Regions from separate parts of the Pseudomonas sp. SDO524_S393 genome, predicted to be linked through region 1. Evidence: predicted binding sites of a transcription regulator. Region 1 holds the regulator's gene; the other holds the start of a gene.

Region 1 (11,973 bases):
CGTCGAGGTCGGTGAACAGCGCACCACTCTGGAACAGCACGCCCATATGCTTGCGCGCGTCGAACAGATCGCTGCGCGACAGTGTCGGCAGGTTCTGGCCATTGACCCACACTTCGCCGGCGCTGGGCCGCAATTGCATGCCCATCAGGCGCAACAAGGTGGTCTTGCCGCAACCGGAAGGCCCCATGATGCCCGTGACCTTGCCGCGGGGAATGCGAATATCGACGTTATTGAAGATGCTGCGCGTCCCGCGCTTGAAGGTCAGTCCCTTCAGCTCGACCGCGTAGGCGTTATCGGCACTCATCTAAACTCCTTGGGATGCAGCCTCTCACTCAGACACCACGTTTGCGACAAACGTTTGCAACGGATGCGCAATAGATAGCCACGTGGACTGGGCGGACCGACTGGCCGCGAACTATATCACCGCTGATACGAGGCGCCCAAGGCCGGAACAGCGCTTGTTCATGTTCAAGACAGGTAAAAACATTGCTGACTGTGTTACCGGAAGAAAGAATCTCGGACATCTTGCGAATAAAGCCTGACGAACTTGCGTGAGGGAATTGATCATTACCGCTATAATCGCCGACTTTTCGTCAGGCTATACGATTCCAGACATGAGCCAATCCAGCGACCTTATCCAATCCGCGCAACGCACCATCCGTCTCGAGCTTGAAGCCGTAGAGGGCCTGCTGGCCCATATCGACGCGGATTTCGTACGCGCCTGCGAGATGATTCTGGCCAGCAAAGGCCGTGTTGTCGTCGTCGGCATGGGCAAGTCCGGCCACGTCGGCAACAAGATCGCAGCCACACTGGCAAGCACCGGGACCACCGCTTTTTTTGTGCATCCGGCCGAAGCGAGCCACGGCGACATGGGCATGATCGCCAAGGAAGACATCATCCTGGCGCTGTCCAACTCCGGCACCACCAACGAAATCGTGACCCTGCTGCCACTGATCAAGCGCCTGGGCATCAAGATGATCAGCCTCACCGGCAACCCGGAATCGACGCTGGCCAAGGCCGCCGAAGTGAACCTGAACGTTCACGTCGCCCACGAGGCCTGCCCGCTGAACCTGGCACCGACCTCCTCCACCACAGCCGCTCTGGTCATGGGGGATGCCCTGGCCGTGGCCTTGCTGGAAGCGCGCGGTTTTACCGCCGAGGACTTCGCGTTTTCCCACCCGGGCGGTGCTCTGGGCCGTCGTCTGCTGCTGAAAGTGGAAAATGTCATGCATGCAGGCGATGAATTGCCTCACGTCCAGCGCGGCACACTGCTGAAGGACGCGCTAATGGAAATGACCCGCAAGGGCCTGGGCATGACCGTGATTCTGGAGTCCGACGGGCGCCTGGCCGGGGTTTTCACCGACGGCGACTTGCGCCGCACCCTGGACCGAACTATCGATATACACACCGCGACCATCGACGCAGTGATGACTCCGCACGGCAAGACCGCACGCCCCGAAATGCTCGCAGCCGAAGCGCTGAAGATCATGGAAGACCACAAGATCGGCGCACTGGTGGTTGTCGATGCCGACGACCGCCCGATCGGCGCCCTGAACATGCACGACTTGCTGCGTGCGGGAGTGATGTAAATGAGTGGCGACCTGCTGCAACGCGGTAAAAACATCAAGCTGGCGATTTTTGACGTGGACGGCGTGCTGACCGATGGCCGCTTGTACTTCCTTGAAGACGGCAGCGAGTTCAAGACTTTCAACACCCTCGACGGCCAGGGCATCAAGATGCTGATGGCCGCCGGCGTGCAAACAGCCATAATCAGTGGTCGCAAAACACCCGTTGTGGAACGCCGTGCACAAAACCTGGGGATTCCTCACCTGTATCAGGGCCGCGAGGATAAACTGGTGGTGCTGGACGAGCTTCTTGGCCAACTCAACCTAAGCTATGAGCAAGTCGCCTATCTGGGTGATGACTTGCCTGACCTGCCGGTGATTCGCCGGGTCGGCCTGGGCATGGCGGTCGCAAATGCGGCGGCGTTCGTTCGCGAACACGCCCACGGCATCACCACGGCCCGTGGCGGCGAAGGCGCAGCCCGCGAGTTCTGCGAGTTGATTCTGCGAGCCCAGGGCAGCCTTGAAGCGGCACACGCCGCCTACCTATAGAGCGTTTTATGCTGAGCAAAAAGATTCGCAACTTCCTGCTATTCGGGGCTATCGCCGCGCTGTTCCTCGCGGTGGGCTACTGGAATATCAGCCCGGAGCGCTTTCTCGACCAGCCTGCGGCGCAGGTGGACGAAGGTGCTATCGACTATTACGCCATCAATGCCAGGAGCGTGCAGTTCCTGCCCGACGGCAAGGTGCAGTACGAGATGACGTCGGACAAGGTCGAGCACCTCAAGGCCACCGAAGTGACCTTGCTGACCAACCCGGACATGAATATCTACCGCGGTACCGAATTTCCGTGGCACGTCACCAGCAAGCGTGGCGAGGTCAACCCGGATGGCACCCAGGTCGAACTGATCGATTCGGTGCGCGTTGCGCGCACCGATGCGAAAAACCGTGACACCGTGATTACCAGCAGTCGCATGACCGTATTCCCGCAGAAGCAATATGCGCAGACCGAGCAAGACGTTAGAATCGACGGCGCTGGCGGCGTATCGACTGGCAAGGGAATGAAAGCGTATTTGAAAGAAAGCAGGATACACCTGCTATCGAACGTAAGAGGACAGTATGAGGCTCGTTAAAACTCTCCCTATTTTGCTCGGTCTGGGCGCAGCACTGGGAAGCGTGAGCGCCTGGGCTCTGCCGAACGATAGCCAGCAACCGATCCGCATCCAGGCTGACGAAGCACAGCTGGATGACAAGCAAGGCGTCGCGACCTACACCGGCGGCGTGATCATCACCCAGGGCTCGATGAAGATCACCGGCAACACGGTGACCCTCACCCGCACCGCTGCAGGCGATATCGACGTAGTCACCTCCGTGGGCAACCTGGCCTACTTCGAGCAGAAGCAGGCACCTGCCGATACCGGCCCGATGAAAGGCTACGGCAAGACCATCCAGTATCACGCCCAGCAAAATCGTATCGTCCTGATCGACCAGGCAAAAGTGCTCAGCCCCGATGGCAACTCCACCGAGGGCGAAAAGATCACTTATGACACCGTGAAACAGGTCGCCAATGCCGGTCGCGCCAATGGCAACAAGGTCACCGCACCACGTCCACGTATCGATATGGTTATCCAGCCGAAGAAGAAGGCCGAGTAATGGCAACCCTGAAAGCCCAGCATCTGGCCAAGGCCTATAAAAGCCGTCAGGTCGTTCGCGACGTCAGCCTGTCCATCGACAGCGGCCAGATCGTCGGCTTGCTCGGCCCCAACGGTGCCGGCAAGACCACCTGCTTCTACATGATCGTGGGCCTGGTCCAGGCCGATCAGGGCCGTGTACTGATCGACGACCTGGACGTCAGCCACCAGCCCATGCACGGTCGCGCCCGAGCCGGCATTGGCTATCTTCCGCAAGAAGCGTCGATCTTCCGCAAGCTGTCGGTTTCCGACAACATCATGGCCATCCTTGAAACCCGCAAGGAACTGGACCGGGACGGCCGTCGCAAGGAGCTGGAAAACCTCTTGCAGGAATTCCACATCAACCACATCCGCGACAACCTCGGCATGAGCCTGTCCGGTGGCGAGCGCCGTCGCGTGGAAATCGCCCGCGCCCTGGCCACGGCGCCGAAGTTTATCCTGCTGGACGAACCGTTTGCGGGCGTCGACCCGATCTCGGTCGGCGATATCAAACAGATCATCCATCACCTCAAGGCCAAGGGTATCGGTGTACTGATCACCGACCACAACGTCCGTGAAACACTCGACATCTGCGAAACCGCCTATATCGTCAATGATGGGCAACTGATCGCCGAAGGTGACTCCGACACCATCCTGGCCAACGAACTGGTCAAGGAAGTGTACCTGGGTCACGAGTTCCGCCTGTAAACACACATGGTGTCAGGCCATTTGTCATCCTGCGCGGAAATCAATAAGAAGCTTCGGATTTTTATTGTTACCGCGCTCTAGGCAAATCCCCCGATATCAGGCATATAATTTGCTTATGTTTGGCGCTCACGCGCCCTGTCGTGGATGGCGCGTTGCGCCGGCGAATAAGGTGTTAAGCCCCTGCCATGAAACCATCGCTAGTCCTGAGAATGGGCCAGCAGCTGACGATGACACCGCAGCTGCAACAGGCCATCCGCCTGCTCCAATTGTCGACACTGGACCTGCAACAGGAAATCCAGGAAGCCCTGGAGTCCAATCCGATGCTCGAACGCCAGGAAGAAGGCGACGACTTCGACAATGCAGATCCGCTGGCCGACAACATCGAGCAAAAACCCAATTCCGACGTTCAGGAACCCTCCTATCAGGAAACCGCCCCGACGGTAGACAACCTGGAGGACGGCGAATGGAACGAACGCATCCCCAACGAACTTCCCGTGGACACCGCCTGGGAAGACGTTTACCAGACCAGCGCCAGCAGCTTGCCGAGCAATGACGATGACGAGTGGGACTTCACTACCCGCACGTCCGCCGGCGAGAGCCTGCAAAGCCACCTGCTGTGGCAACTCAACCTGGCCCCGATGTCGGACACCGATCGCCTGATCGCCGTGACACTCATCGATTGCATCAACAACCAGGGCTACCTGGACGAGACCCTGGAGGAGATCCTCGAGGCGTTCGACCCGGAGCTGGATATCGAGCTGGACGAAATCGAAGCTGTCCTGCACCGAATCCAGCAATTCGAACCTGCCGGCATTGGCGCTCGCACCCTGAGTGAATGCCTGCTGCTGCAACTGCGCCAATTGCCTGCCAAGACCCCCTGGCTTGCCGAAGCCCAGCGCCTGGTCACCGACTACATCGATTTGCTCGGCAGCCGCGATTACAGCCAACTGATGCGCCGCATGAAGCTCAAGGAAGACGACCTGCGCCAGGTCATCGAGCTGGTGCAGAGCCTCAACCCGCGCCCGGGCTCACAAATCGAGTCAAGCGAAGCCGAGTACGTCGTCCCCGACGTGATCGTGCGCAAGGACAATGAACGCTGGCTGGTGGAGCTGAACCAGGAGTCGGTACCTCGCCTACGGGTCAACCCGCAATACGCCGGCTTCGTGCGCAGGGCTGACACCAGCGCCGACAACACCTTCATGCGTAACCAGTTGCAGGAGGCCCGCTGGTTCATCAAGAGCCTGCAGAGTCGCAACGAAACCCTGATGAAGGTGGCTACCCAGATCGTCGAGCACCAGCGTGGTTTCCTGGAATACGGCGACGAAGCCATGAAACCTCTGGTTCTGCATGACATCGCCGAAGCGGTAGGCATGCACGAGTCGACGATTTCCCGGGTAACCACACAAAAATTCATGCATACCCCGCGGGGTATTTATGAACTGAAATACTTTTTCTCCAGCCACGTCAGCACCTCCGAAGGCGGCGAATGCTCGTCCACGGCGATTCGCGCAATCATCAAAAAACTGGTTGCGGCGGAAAATCAGAAAAAGCCATTGAGTGACAGTAAGATCGCTGGTTTACTGGAGGCACAAGGCATTCAGGTCGCCCGTCGAACCGTCGCCAAGTACCGCGAATCCCTTGGGATCGCGCCTTCCAGCGAGCGTAAGCGTTTGATGTGACGGGCGGGCCACAGCGTTCGGGGTGTGTTCTAAAGTCGCTCAGGCGGTTTCAGGATACAGCCCAGTGGCAGGCACCCCGGCCTGCTGCGTTATGCACTGGCAACGAAGGAGAAGCTGTATGCAAGTCAACATCAGTGGACACCATGTAGAAGTCACCCCTCCACTGCGCGACTATGTCGAGCAGAAGCTGAAACGGCTTGAGGGTCATTTTGACAAGATCACCAATGTGCAGGTGATCATGAAGGTCGACAAGCTTCAGCAGAAAATCGAAGCGACTCTACAGATTCCTGGTGGCGAGGTCGTCGCCAACGCCGAGCATGAAGACATGTATGCATCGATCGATGCGTTGACTGATAAGCTCGATCGCCAACTCAAAAAGCATAAGGAAAAGCAGCAGAGCCTTCTTCAGGGCACTGGCCGCTAACACTCCCCACCCATGATTCGACTTGAAACCATCCTGACCCCCGGCCGTTCCCTGGTGAACGTGCCGGGCGGCAGTAAAAAGAAAGCCCTCGAACAAATTGCCAACCTGATCGCGCGCGAAGTGCCGGATCTGGAGATGCAGGACGTGTTCGACGCGCTGATTGCCCGTGAAAAACTCGGTTCCACGGGTTTTGGTAACGGCATCGCCATTCCTCACTGCCGCCTCAAAGGCTGTGAGACCCCGGTCAGCGCCCTGCTGCACCTGGAAGCCCCTATCGATTTCGACGCCATCGACGGCGCCCCGGTCGACCTGCTGTTCGTTCTGCTGGTCCCGCAAGCCGCCACCGATGCGCACCTTGAACTGCTTCGGCAGATCGCCAGCATGCTCGACCGCAAGGAAGTACGCGACAAACTGCGCAGCGCCAGCAGCAATGAAGCGCTTTATCAGGTTGTTCTGGATGAACAAAACGGGCAGTAATCATGCGTTTGATCATCGTCAGCGGCCGCTCCGGCTCGGGTAAAAGTACCGCCCTCAACGTTCTTGAGGACAACGGTTTCTATTGCATCGACAATTTGCCGGCCGGCCTGCTGCCGGAGTTGGCAGAGCGTGCATTGATTCACACCGAATTGTCGCAGCCCCTGGTGGCCGTCTCGATCGATGCGCGCAACCTGCCCAGCCATTTGGATCGATTCCCGCAATTACTCGAAGAAGTACGTGCCAAGCACATTCAGTGTGACGTGCTCTATCTGGACGCCGACGAAGAAACGCTCCTGAAGCGTTTTTCCGAAACCCGGCGGCGCCATCCCCTTAGCAGCCCGCACCGCTCTCTGGCCGAAGCCATCGAGGACGAGAGCAAGCTGCTCGGCCCGATCATCGATCTCGCCGACCTCAAGATAAATACCACCGATCTCAACCTGTATCAGCTACGCGACGCCATCAAGCTGCGCCTGTTGAACCAGCCAGAGCCGGGTACGGCGTTTCTCGTCGAGTCGTTTGGCTTCAAGCGCGGTATGCCGGTGGATGCCGACCTGGTATTCGATGTGCGCTGCCTGCCAAACCCCTACTGGAAGCCGGAATTGCGTGATCAGTCGGGGTTGGACCAGCCCGTGGCCGAGTATTTGGCCGCACAACCGGATGTCGAGGAGATGTTCCAGGATATCTCCAGCTACCTGCTCAAATGGCTGCCGCGTTTTGCCGCGAGCAACCGCGCCTATGTCACCATTGCCATTGGCTGTACCGGCGGCCACCATCGCTCCGTCTATCTGACCGAACGTCTTGGCCAGGTGCTGCAACAAACCCTCAAGAACGTCCAGGTTCGCCACCGCGACCTTAGCTGAAAGGAACACCCCCGCGATGCCCGCTCTGGAAATTGAAATCATCAACAAATTGGGTTTGCACGCCCGCGCCTCGGCGAAGTTCGTCGGTGTTGCGGGGCGGTTTCCCTGCCAGGTCCGCGCTGGACGTACACCCGAGTCCATGGTTGATGGGAAAAGCATCATGGCGATGATGATGCTGGCCGCCGGCAAGGGCACCAAAATTCACCTGAAAACAGAGGGCGAACAAGAGCAGGAGGCGATGGACGCGCTGGTGGAGCTGATCAATAACCGCTTCGACGAAGGCGAATAAAGGCGTCCGGCTTGCCGGCCATGGCCCCCTCAAGCCAGACATGGGCTCACAATCGATCACCGGCAAGCCAGCTCCTACATGGGAGCGGGCTTCAGCTCAACGCTGTATCCATCACCATCATCAAACAAAACCCGACGCACAGGCCAAGACTGGCGAGCTTCTCGTGGCCATTACGCCGGGATTCGGGAATCACCTCGTGAGTCACCACCAACAGCATTGCCCCTGCCGCCAGCGCCAGGCCTAGCGGTAACAGCACCTCGGCCAAACTCACCAGCCAGGCGCAAAGTACTGCAAACAGGGGCTCCACCAGACCTGATGCCGCGCCAATCACAAAAGCCTTGAAGCGTGACATTCCCGCTCCTGCCAACACTAGAGCAATCACCAGCCCCTCGGGCACATCCTGCAAGGCAATCCCCATGGCCAGGCTGTCCGCATCGGGCATGCCGCCCCCCGCCGAAACGCCAACCGCCATGCCTTCCGGGATGTTATGAGCAACGATGGCAAACACGAACAGCCAGATGCGCGGAGGGATTACCGGTTTTTCCGGGGTGCCCACCAGCATTTCCGGGCTCGCACCGGACACTTTGCGGTCGACCAGGTACAACCCGAACGCCCCCAGCAGAATGCCGACGCTGATCAAACCGCTGGCCCCCCAAGGCGAAAGCCCCAGGCTTTCTGCCGCGGCAATACCGGGAACAATCAGCGAAAATGCGGTTGCCGCCAGCATCACTCCAGCACCGAACCCAAGCAAGGTATCGCTCAAGGCAACCGGCATGCGGCGGATTGCCAACACAGGCACCGCGCCCAGCGCCGTACCCAGCGCGCAGATCGCTCCGCCTTGCAAGGCGCGCAGGATGCGCGGTTCCAGATTCAGCCACGCCAGCCCTTGGGCCACCAACAATGCAGTCCCTGCCAATAGCAGCAGCGAACCAAACGCGTAACGAAACCTTCGTCCGCTGCTGATCGCCAGTGTTTCAGTGCCCATAATTGGCCTTAGATCTTGTTATAGAGGGTGAATGTCAGGCCACGGCAGCCTGATAACGTGCCGAGACTTCCGGCCAGTTGATGACGCTGTAAAAGGCATTGATGTATTCCGGACGGCGGTTCTGATACAGCAGGTAGTAGGCATGCTCCCACACGTCCAGACCGAGGATCGGCGTGTTGCCGTTCATCAGCGGGCTGTCCTGGTTCCCACTGCTCTCCACTACCAGGGTCTTTTGCGGTGTGACGCTGAGCCAGGCCCAGCCGCTGCCGAAACGGGTCAGTGCGGCCTTGGTGAAGGCCTCTTTGAAACTGTCGAAACCACCCAGCTGTTCATCGATAGCCTTGCCCAGCGGTCCCTCGGGTTTTCCGCCGCCCTTGGGTGACATTACCGCCCAGAACAACGAATGGTTGGCGTGGCCACCGCCCTGATTGATCACCGCGGCACGCAGTTTTTCCGGCAATTGCTGCACGCTGGACACCAGCTTCTCCACTGGCCAGCCCGCGAATTCAGTGCCCTCGACGGCGGCATTGAGGTTGTTGATGTAGGTCTGATGGTGTTTGGTGTAGTGGATTTCCATGGTCTGCGCATCGATATGCGGTTCCAGGGCATCGTAGGCGTAAGGCAAGGCAGGCAAGGTATAAGTCATATCAATGTGCTCCGTAGTAAGGGCTGTTGCGAGTCGACGCCGGCGATGGCGCCGCAGTACCGCCCAGCAAGCGATGGGTACGGGGGTATTCGCCGTGATCGCTGATGAAATTCAACAGTTCGACGTAGGTCTTGCTGCTCTGGCGTAGGGCAGCCTCTCGCAATTGCGGGGTCAGGCGCGGGTCCTGCATGGCCTGCAACAAGCGTTGATGAATGGCACAGAGGTATTCCGCGCTTTCTTCAGGCTGGTTCAGGCGCAGGTGCAGGTCCGCCAGGTTGTGATGGGAAATCACGCAAGCCGCCACGGCCTCGTCGGCATCCGCCCAGCGTTCGAACAACACTTGGGCCAGGGCCAAGGCTTGCAGATAGGCCTCGCGGGCGTCGACCAACTCGCCCGCCATGAAGCAGCGATTGGCCCGTTCGATCGTACGTTTCCAGTGCTCCATGGTGAGCCTCCAAAGCAGAGTCGGTGATTACACGCCGCCGGCCGTGAGCTTTTCCGGATCCAGCAGGACTTCCAGTTGGCTGCGCGGCAAGTCGGTGTGTTCGAGGGCGACATCGATCACCGGACGGCCTTGCTGATAGGCCTTCTTGGCAATTTCGGCAGCCTTCTGATAACCGATGATCGGGTTGAGTGCGGTCACCAGGATCGGGTTGCGCGACAGCGCTTCCTTGAGCTTGGCTTCGTTGACCTTGAAGCTGCTGATCGCCTTGTCGGCCAGCAGGCGACTGGAGTTGGCCAGCAATTCGAGGCTGCCAAGCAGGTTCTGGGCAATGATCGGCAACATCACGTTCAACTCGAAGTTGCCCGATTGACCGGCGACGGTGATCACCGTGTCATTGCCTATGACTTGAGCCGCAACCATGGCCGTCGCTTCCGGGATCACCGGGTTGACCTTGCCCGGCATGATCGAAGAACCAGGCTGCAAACCTTCCAGCTCGATTTCGCCCAGGCCGGCCAAGGGGCCGGAATTCATCCAGCGCAAATCGTTGGCGATTTTCATCAGCGACACGGCAACCGCCTTGAGCTGACCGGAGACGGCAACCGCGGTGTCCTGAGATCCGATCAGTGCGAAAAGATTTTTGCCGGGCGTGAACTGCACGCCGGTCAAGCTGCTCAACTGCTGGCTGAAGCGTGCGGCAAATTCGGGGTGCGCATTGATCCCGGTGCCGACCGCCGTGCCGCCTTGCGCCAGCGCCTGCAAGCTCGGCAACAAATCCTGCAGGTGACCGATATTGGCCTTGAGCTGCTGTGCCCAGCCGTTGAGCACTTGGCTCATACGTACGGGCATAGCGTCCATCAGGTGGGTCCGGCCGGTCTTGACGAACGAGTGAACCTCTTCGGCTTTGCGCTCGATGACCTGTACCAGGTGCAACAGAGCCGGCAGGGTTTGCTCATGCAATACCAGTGCAGCACTGACGTGGATGGTGGTGGGAATGATGTCATTGCTGCTTTGGCCACAGTTCACGTGATCATTGGGGTTCACCGCCTCACCGAGCAAACGGCTGGCCAGAGTGGCGATCACCTCGTTGGCGTTCATGTTGGAACTGGTGCCGGAGCCGGTCTGGAAGATGTCCACCGGGAAGTGCTGCATGAAATCGCCTTCCAGCAGGCCTTGGGCGGCATCCACAATGGCCTTGCCCTGCCCTTCGCTGATCTGTTTGAGATCGACGTTGACCTTGGCGGCGGCGGCCTTGGCCAGGATCAGCGCACGAATGAACTGCGCCGGCATGCGTTGATGACTGATCGGGAAATTGTTCACCGCGCGCTGGGTTTGCGCACCGTACAAGGCCTCGGCCGGCACTTGCAGTTCGCCCATGCTGTCGCGTTCGATACGGGTGTTACTCATCGGAGGATCCTTGCACAAGGTCAGACACAGAAAGGGAAGGCAACAATTCGCAGGTCGCCAATTGCCACGCAAAGGACTGCCAGCGCTTGAGGCGGCAAGCGCAGTGGGAGAGTTTTTCCAGGTCACGCAGGGGGCGCCAGGCTTGATCCAGGCACAGGGAGCGCCAATGCCAAGGCAGGGCGATGTCGCTGGCGGTATCGAGCAACAGGCGAAATGAGGTCTCAGCGATGGTCCACGGATGAGTGGCCGTGCAGCACGCCAGGTAGCGACCTTCATTGAGGTAGTGTTCGATCAGGCGAGGTTCGTTGGGATCGAGCCCGCAGCGAATCTGACGACTCATCCAGCGCCAGCTTTCCAGATAAGGATCTTCATGCAGAACAGAACTCATGACCCACTCTCGCCAGTAATGATATTCATTATTAAATGATATTAAGAATCAAAACAAGGGTGCCAGATTGATCGCTCTGTTGCGCGAGCACAAAAAAAGGCGCGCCATCCACAAGATGGCGCGCCTTTTTTAGATAGACCTGAAAGCGTTAGCTGCCCGCGACGGTCATCCGCTCGATCAGCACCGAGCCCGTGCGAATATTGCTGCGCAGTTCCAGATCATTACCCACGGCAACGATCTGCTTGAACATGTCGCGCATATTGCCGGCGATGGTCACTTCCTGGACGGCAAATTGAATCTCGCCGTTTTCTACCCAGAAACCGGCCGCGCCCCGTGAGTAATCACCGGTCACCATATTCAGGCCATGCCCCATCAATTCAGTCACCAACAGACCACGCCCCATTCGGCGCAACAACGCAGCCTGATCTTCGTCGCC
Region 2 (5,323 bases), on a different contig from region 1:
CTCGCGCGACGCGTCGATATCCACCTGGCCACGGGCGCCGATGATGATCGCATCGTGGGGTTCATCCAGGGTCAACACGTGCAGGATGTTGCCGAACGGGTCCACTTGCGCGCGCACCGGACGCGGCAGATCCAGCTGCCAACTGAGCACTTGCTGGCGCTCGCTGTCATGGGGCGTCAGGCGCAGATACTGAATGCTGGCGCGCACCTGATCTTCGTAGTGGTAGGTGGTTTCGTGGGTGATGGAGAGTCTCATGCAGCCTCCAGGTAAGCACTGTAGATGGCGTCGCCCAGTTGGCGGACCTGCGGGATGAAATCGGTCAGCCAGGCGTGCAGGCCTTCCTCGAGGATTTCGTCGATGGCGGTAAAGCGCAGGCGCGCGTCCATCTCGGCGGCCAGGCGCTGGGCCGGTCGACCGTTGAGGCCGGGCAGGCTGGCGAGAATCTGGTCGATCTCTTCGCTGCAAGCGCGCAGCGAACGCGGTACGTCGGCGCGCAACAGCAACAGTTCCGCGACTTGCCGGGCACCCGGGGCATCGCGGTAGATCTCGGTGTAAGCCTCGAACGACGACAAGGCCCGCAACAACGCACTCCATTGATAGTAGGCGTGGGCGGTGCCGTCAGTGACGGTGTCGGCGCGATCGCCTGCCATTTCATAGCGCGCATCCAGCAGACGCAGGGTGTTGTCGGCCCGCTCGATAAAGGTTCCCAGGCGGATGAAGCGAAACGCGTCGTTGCGCATGATGGTGCCGTAGGTGGCGCCGCGAAACAGGTGCGAGCGCTCCCTGACCCACTCGCAGAACCGGCTCATGCCGTAGCGGCTGAGACCTTGCTGGGCGATCTCGCGAATATCCAGCCAGGTCGCGTTGATGTTTTCCCACATGTCGGCGGTAATTCGCCCACGCACCGCGTGGGCACTGGCCCGCGCAGCACCGAGGCAGCTGTAGATACTGGCGGGGTTGGCCGCATCCAGCGCGAAGAAGTGCAGCAAGTGCTCTGCATGCAGGTCTCCGTGGCGCTCGCGATAATCCTCCAGGGTGCCGGTGATCAGCAGCGGCATGGCCAATTCATGCAAGCCGTCACCGTGGCCGTTCTGCGGCATCAGTGACAGCGAATAGCTCACCTCCAGCATGCGCGCGAGGTTTTCCGCTCGCTCCAGGTAGCGCGACATCCAGTACAGGTCCGAAGCAGTTCGACTCAACATGGCATCAGTCCTCCACCACCCAGGTGTCTTTGGTGCCGCCGCCCTGGGACGAGTTGACCACCAGCGAGCCTTCGCGCAACGCCACGCGGGTGAGGCCGCCAGGCACCACGCGGGTATCCTTGCCCGATAGCACGAATGGCCGCAGGTCGATGTGTCGCGGGGCGATGCCGTTGTCGACAAAGGTCGGGCAGGTGGACAAGCACAGAGTCGGCTGGGCGATATAAGCGTGGGGGCGTGCCTTGATGCGCTGACGGAAATCGTCGATTTCGGCAGCGGTGGAAGCGGGCCCCACCAACATGCCGTAGCCACCGGAGCCCTGGGTTTCCTTCACCACCAGCTCCGGCAGGTTGGCCAGCACGTGGGACAGTTCGTCGGGCTTGCGGCACTGGAACGTCGGAACATTCTTCAGAATCGGCTCCTCGTCCAGGTAGAAACGGATCATTTCGGTGACGAAGGGATACACCGACTTGTCGTCCGCCACCCCGGTGCCGATGGCGTTGGCCAGCACCACATGACCCGAGCGATAGGCCGCGAGCAGGCCCGGCACGCCGAGCATGGAGGCGGGGTTGAAGGCCAGCGGGTCGAGGAAGGCATCGTCGAGGCGGCGGTAGATTACGTCCACAGACTTGGGACCGTCAGTGGTGCGCATGAACACGCGGTCGTCGCGCACGAACAGGTCGGCGCCCTCCACCAGTTCCACGCCCATCTCCCGGGCCAGAAACGCATGCTCGAAAAACGCGCTGTTGAAACGCCCAGGGGTCAGTACCACCACGCTGGGGTTGTCCAGGGGGCTGGCGCTTTTCAGGGTGTCGAGCAACAGGTTGGGGTAATGGTCGATGGGCGCAATGCGCTGGGCGGCGAACAGTTCGGGGAACAGGCGCATCATCATCTTGCGGTCTTCGAGCATGTAGCTGACGCCGCTGGGAGTCCGCAGGTTGTCTTCAAGCACGTAGTAAGTGCCGTCGGCATCGCGGACCAGGTCGACCCCGGCGATGTGAGCGTACAGGTCGCGGTGCAGGTCCAGGCCTTGCATCGCCAACTGGTACTGCTCGTTGGCCAGTACCTGTTCGGCGGGAATGATCCCGGCCTTGATAATGCGTTGTTCGTGATACAGGTCGGCGAGAAACAGGTTCAGCGCCTTGACCCGTTGAATGCAACCGCGCTCGACCACGCGCCATTCGCTGGCGGGAATGCTGCGCGGGATGGTGTCGAAGGGAATCAGGCGCTCGGTGCCCTGCTCGTCGCCGTAGAGCGTGAAGGTGATTCCGGCGCGGTGGAACAGCAAATCGGCTTCGCGCCGACGCTGGGCCAGCAGTTCGGGAGGGGTTTCAGCCAACCAGCGGGCGAATTCCCGATAATGGGGACGCACCTGCCCTGTCCCATCGTACATTTCGTCGTAATAAGTGCGGATCATGCCGTACTCCTTGTCACGCGGACGCAAGAACCATCGCAAGGCCCGTGCCAGCGGCATAAACACTTAAAAATCAGTGAGTTGAATAAATACCCGAACCTTATCGCACCGTCCTGGTGCGCGCAGTGCCCGGCGTCTGGCCGCACGCTTCATCACAATGCGGGTTTTGACTATCGACAGCATAGTCAGAGTTGATTTCACTGCCCGGCATTGCTTGCGGATAATCGCCACCATCTGCTGAACAGGACACGTCCTACATCTTCAGCGCTCCGCTCTTCCCGTTAGGCCACTCTTCTTGGGTGGCCTTTTTTTTGGTGCCGAAAAACGGCCTGCAAGTTCCGAATATTTATTGTGCGACGCACACAAAAACGGCCGACCCAAGGGTCAGCCGCTGTGCTGTGTTGCGTGTGCCACTACATGGGTCGCCCGCGCACCTCCTGCTTGACGCCCCAGCCCTCGATGATCCCGCCCAGTGGCTCGACCACCGCTTCAAAGTCTTGCTCGAAGTCTCCTATGCCGTCGTAGGTGGCAGACATGATTTTGCTCAGTTCCAGGTACCAGGCGCCATCGTCGCGCGCGCTGACCTGGGCATTCAGGGATTCCCCACGAAAACGACCCGCAGCCCTGCGCGCGCGCTCCTCATCCGGGAAAATGGCGTAGAACTCGATGGGGTGGAAACGTGAGAAGTCGAAGCCGCCCTCTTTCATGCGGCGCAGAACGTGGGTGCTGATGTCTTCTTGATAGGCTGTGCTCATGAAACGTCCTCCTCAAACCGATGGATAGACTTTCCGTGCTTCCCGAAGCCCGCGCCCTACTGGCACGGGAACTACGGCAATGACTACACCGCTGGAAAACAAGCATGGAGCTGACAAGACCAGACCTTAGCGATTCATTCGCTGATCTCCCTTGCAGAGTAGCGCGAAGCTATCACCTCTACCAGAGGGCCTTGCAGGGCGTACAGCGAATGTTCAGACGGAGGGGGAAATGTCGAGGATTTGAATGCTGTTCTGATCCTTGAGGATCTTGACCGTCGGCTCGGGTTTGCGGCCTTCGAGGTCATTGAGGTCCAGCTCGGCGGCCACAGGCACCATCCTGGCGCGAACCATATGCGCAGCGTCTTCGAGGCTGGGCTTTTGTTCGCAGGTGAACTGCTGCACGGCCTTTACACCGTGATCATCAACGAAGGTAATGTCCCAATTTTGCATCAGTGCCTCCTCGATAAAGCCCGTGTGTGGGCTCACATTCATCTGGACCTTGAGGGTTCGTCAAACGTTCCCCCCAAGGCCGGAGGCACCGGATCGGCTGCGCTTACTTCTCGGCGTGTTCCTTGAGGGCCTTCAAGGTGTTGAACGGCGCGTCCACCACGAACTTGTTGGCCAACCAGGAAGGCACGCTGCCACCTGGCTCGGTGTGCACCTGGTAGGTCACTTCGGTGAGGTTGTCGCCCTTGGGCACCAGCTTCCAGAAGCCATCCACCTGCGCCACCCGGACGTACCCTTTCTCTTCAGGCTTGTAGGTGGGCACGCCTTCCAGTTTGCGGGTCAGGCTGCCATCCGCGGCCTTGGTGGTGGTGATATGCAGGTAGGAGTCACGGTCCGTTACCGGGAACGGAGCCTTGAATTGGGTGTAGGTCCAGCTCTCGTCACCTTTCTTGTCGACCAGCTTCTGGGATTTGCACTCGTGAATCCATTTGCAGGCACCCGCTACGTCTTCCTGCAGGGCCTGAATCTTGGCGACCGGCGCCTTGATCGTGGTGACGCCGCGATACGCCTTGTACTTGGAGCCGGCAATTTCGCTCAGGGATACCTTGATACCGTCTTCATCCTTGGCGACTTGCCAATCCTCAGCCTGGGCAGTGGCAGCGAACAACACCGTAAAACCGCACAACACAGCCATTCGTTTCAGCGAACCCATTGTTGTATTCCTTATTGTTGAAGTTCCGATAGTAAAGCCCATCAAGCCGCAGTCATCTGCTCCCACCAGCCGATCAACCTGATCGCGTCCGCCTGGTCGGTGCCGCAGACCTCGATGTCCGCCTTGAAATTGCCGCACACCGCCGGGCGCTCTGGCTGGCCGAACAGCAGGCATAGCTGTTCGGCCGAGAGGTGCAGGCAGCGCTCGCCGGCCGGTTTGCCGTTGGGCATTCCCGGAATGGGCGAACTGATGGAGGGGGCGATGCAGCAAGCGCCACAACCTTCACGGCAATTCATGAACAGCGGTTCCTCGAGGGCTCAATGTGGATGGCCGGGCTAGAGTACGCCCTTAAACATGCGTTTTAAAATGGCCTAACAGGGGTTTTTCGCACAAAACAAAAGTGACTGACCAGTCTGCGACAGATGGTCAGGCGTCAGGGTCACCCGCCTTGAAGAAATTTACTGCTTGAATTCGAAATCCAGCGCCGCGCCTTCCACATCGCGTCGTTCTTCGTTGCGCAGTTGCAGCTTCATTTCATTGCTGAGCAGCCGACCGTTGATCTGGAACGCACTGTTGTCCGTGGGTTTGTCGCCAAACATCGGCGGCAACAAGGGCACGCTTTTGGGCTTGGGCATGGTACCGATGGGCTGCAAATGCCTCACCATGTCCGAGGGAAGTGACAAGTCCAACTGTGCCGGTGGCAACGGGGTTTGTGCCACTTCGTGGGCCGACTTGGACTTGCTCGCGATCGGTGCGCGCTTTTTTACCGTGGCGGCTTTCTTCTTGGCCACCGGGG

Evidence for each region. The regulator sigma-54, encoded in region 1, starts transcription at its own class of promoters, with help from an activator protein. The targets are predictions, from matches to a motif close to ANTGGCATNNANNTTGCTNT.
Region 2: ACW9IB_RS27905 (circularly permuted type 2 ATP-grasp protein) is a predicted target of sigma-54. The motif match lies at 2,649-2,668, and genes of this name have one in related genera.

Annotation. Positions count from the first base shown of each region.
Region 1 covers NZ_JBSVVZ010000053.1:7,878-19,850, forward strand. Annotated here, with positions in the region: gene ACW9IB_RS21045 (ATP-binding cassette domain-containing protein) at 1-304, opposite strand, end outside; gene ACW9IB_RS21050 (KpsF/GutQ family sugar-phosphate isomerase) at 615-1,589, shown strand; gene ACW9IB_RS21055 (KdsC family phosphatase) at 1,590-2,114, shown strand; gene lptC (LPS export ABC transporter periplasmic protein LptC) at 2,123-2,695, shown strand; gene lptA (lipopolysaccharide transport periplasmic protein LptA) at 2,682-3,215, shown strand; gene lptB (LPS export ABC transporter ATP-binding protein) at 3,215-3,940, shown strand; gene ACW9IB_RS21075 (RNA polymerase factor sigma-54) at 4,126-5,619, shown strand; gene hpf (ribosome hibernation-promoting factor, HPF/YfiA family) at 5,738-6,043, shown strand; gene ptsN (PTS IIA-like nitrogen regulatory protein PtsN) at 6,056-6,520, shown strand; gene rapZ (RNase adapter RapZ) at 6,523-7,380, shown strand; gene ACW9IB_RS21095 (HPr family phosphocarrier protein) at 7,397-7,669, shown strand; gene ACW9IB_RS21100 (ZIP family metal transporter) at 7,761-8,654, opposite strand; gene ACW9IB_RS21105 (superoxide dismutase) at 8,689-9,300, opposite strand; gene ACW9IB_RS21110 (hypothetical protein) at 9,302-9,745, opposite strand; gene ACW9IB_RS21115 (class II fumarate hydratase) at 9,773-11,149, opposite strand; gene ACW9IB_RS21120 (FagA protein) at 11,142-11,537, opposite strand; gene pmbA (metalloprotease PmbA) at 11,686-11,973, opposite strand, start outside.
Region 2 covers NZ_JBSVVZ010000104.1:621-5,943, forward strand. Annotated here, with positions in the region: gene ACW9IB_RS27895 (transglutaminase family protein) at 1-255, opposite strand, end outside; gene ACW9IB_RS27900 (alpha-E domain-containing protein) at 252-1,202, opposite strand; gene ACW9IB_RS27905 (circularly permuted type 2 ATP-grasp protein) at 1,207-2,616, opposite strand; gene ACW9IB_RS27910 (ribonuclease E inhibitor RraB) at 3,027-3,368, opposite strand; gene ACW9IB_RS27915 (hypothetical protein) at 3,582-3,818, opposite strand; gene ACW9IB_RS27920 (START domain-containing protein) at 3,922-4,527, opposite strand; gene ACW9IB_RS27925 (YkgJ family cysteine cluster protein) at 4,569-4,823, opposite strand; gene ACW9IB_RS27930 (translation initiation factor 2) at 4,986-5,323, opposite strand, start outside.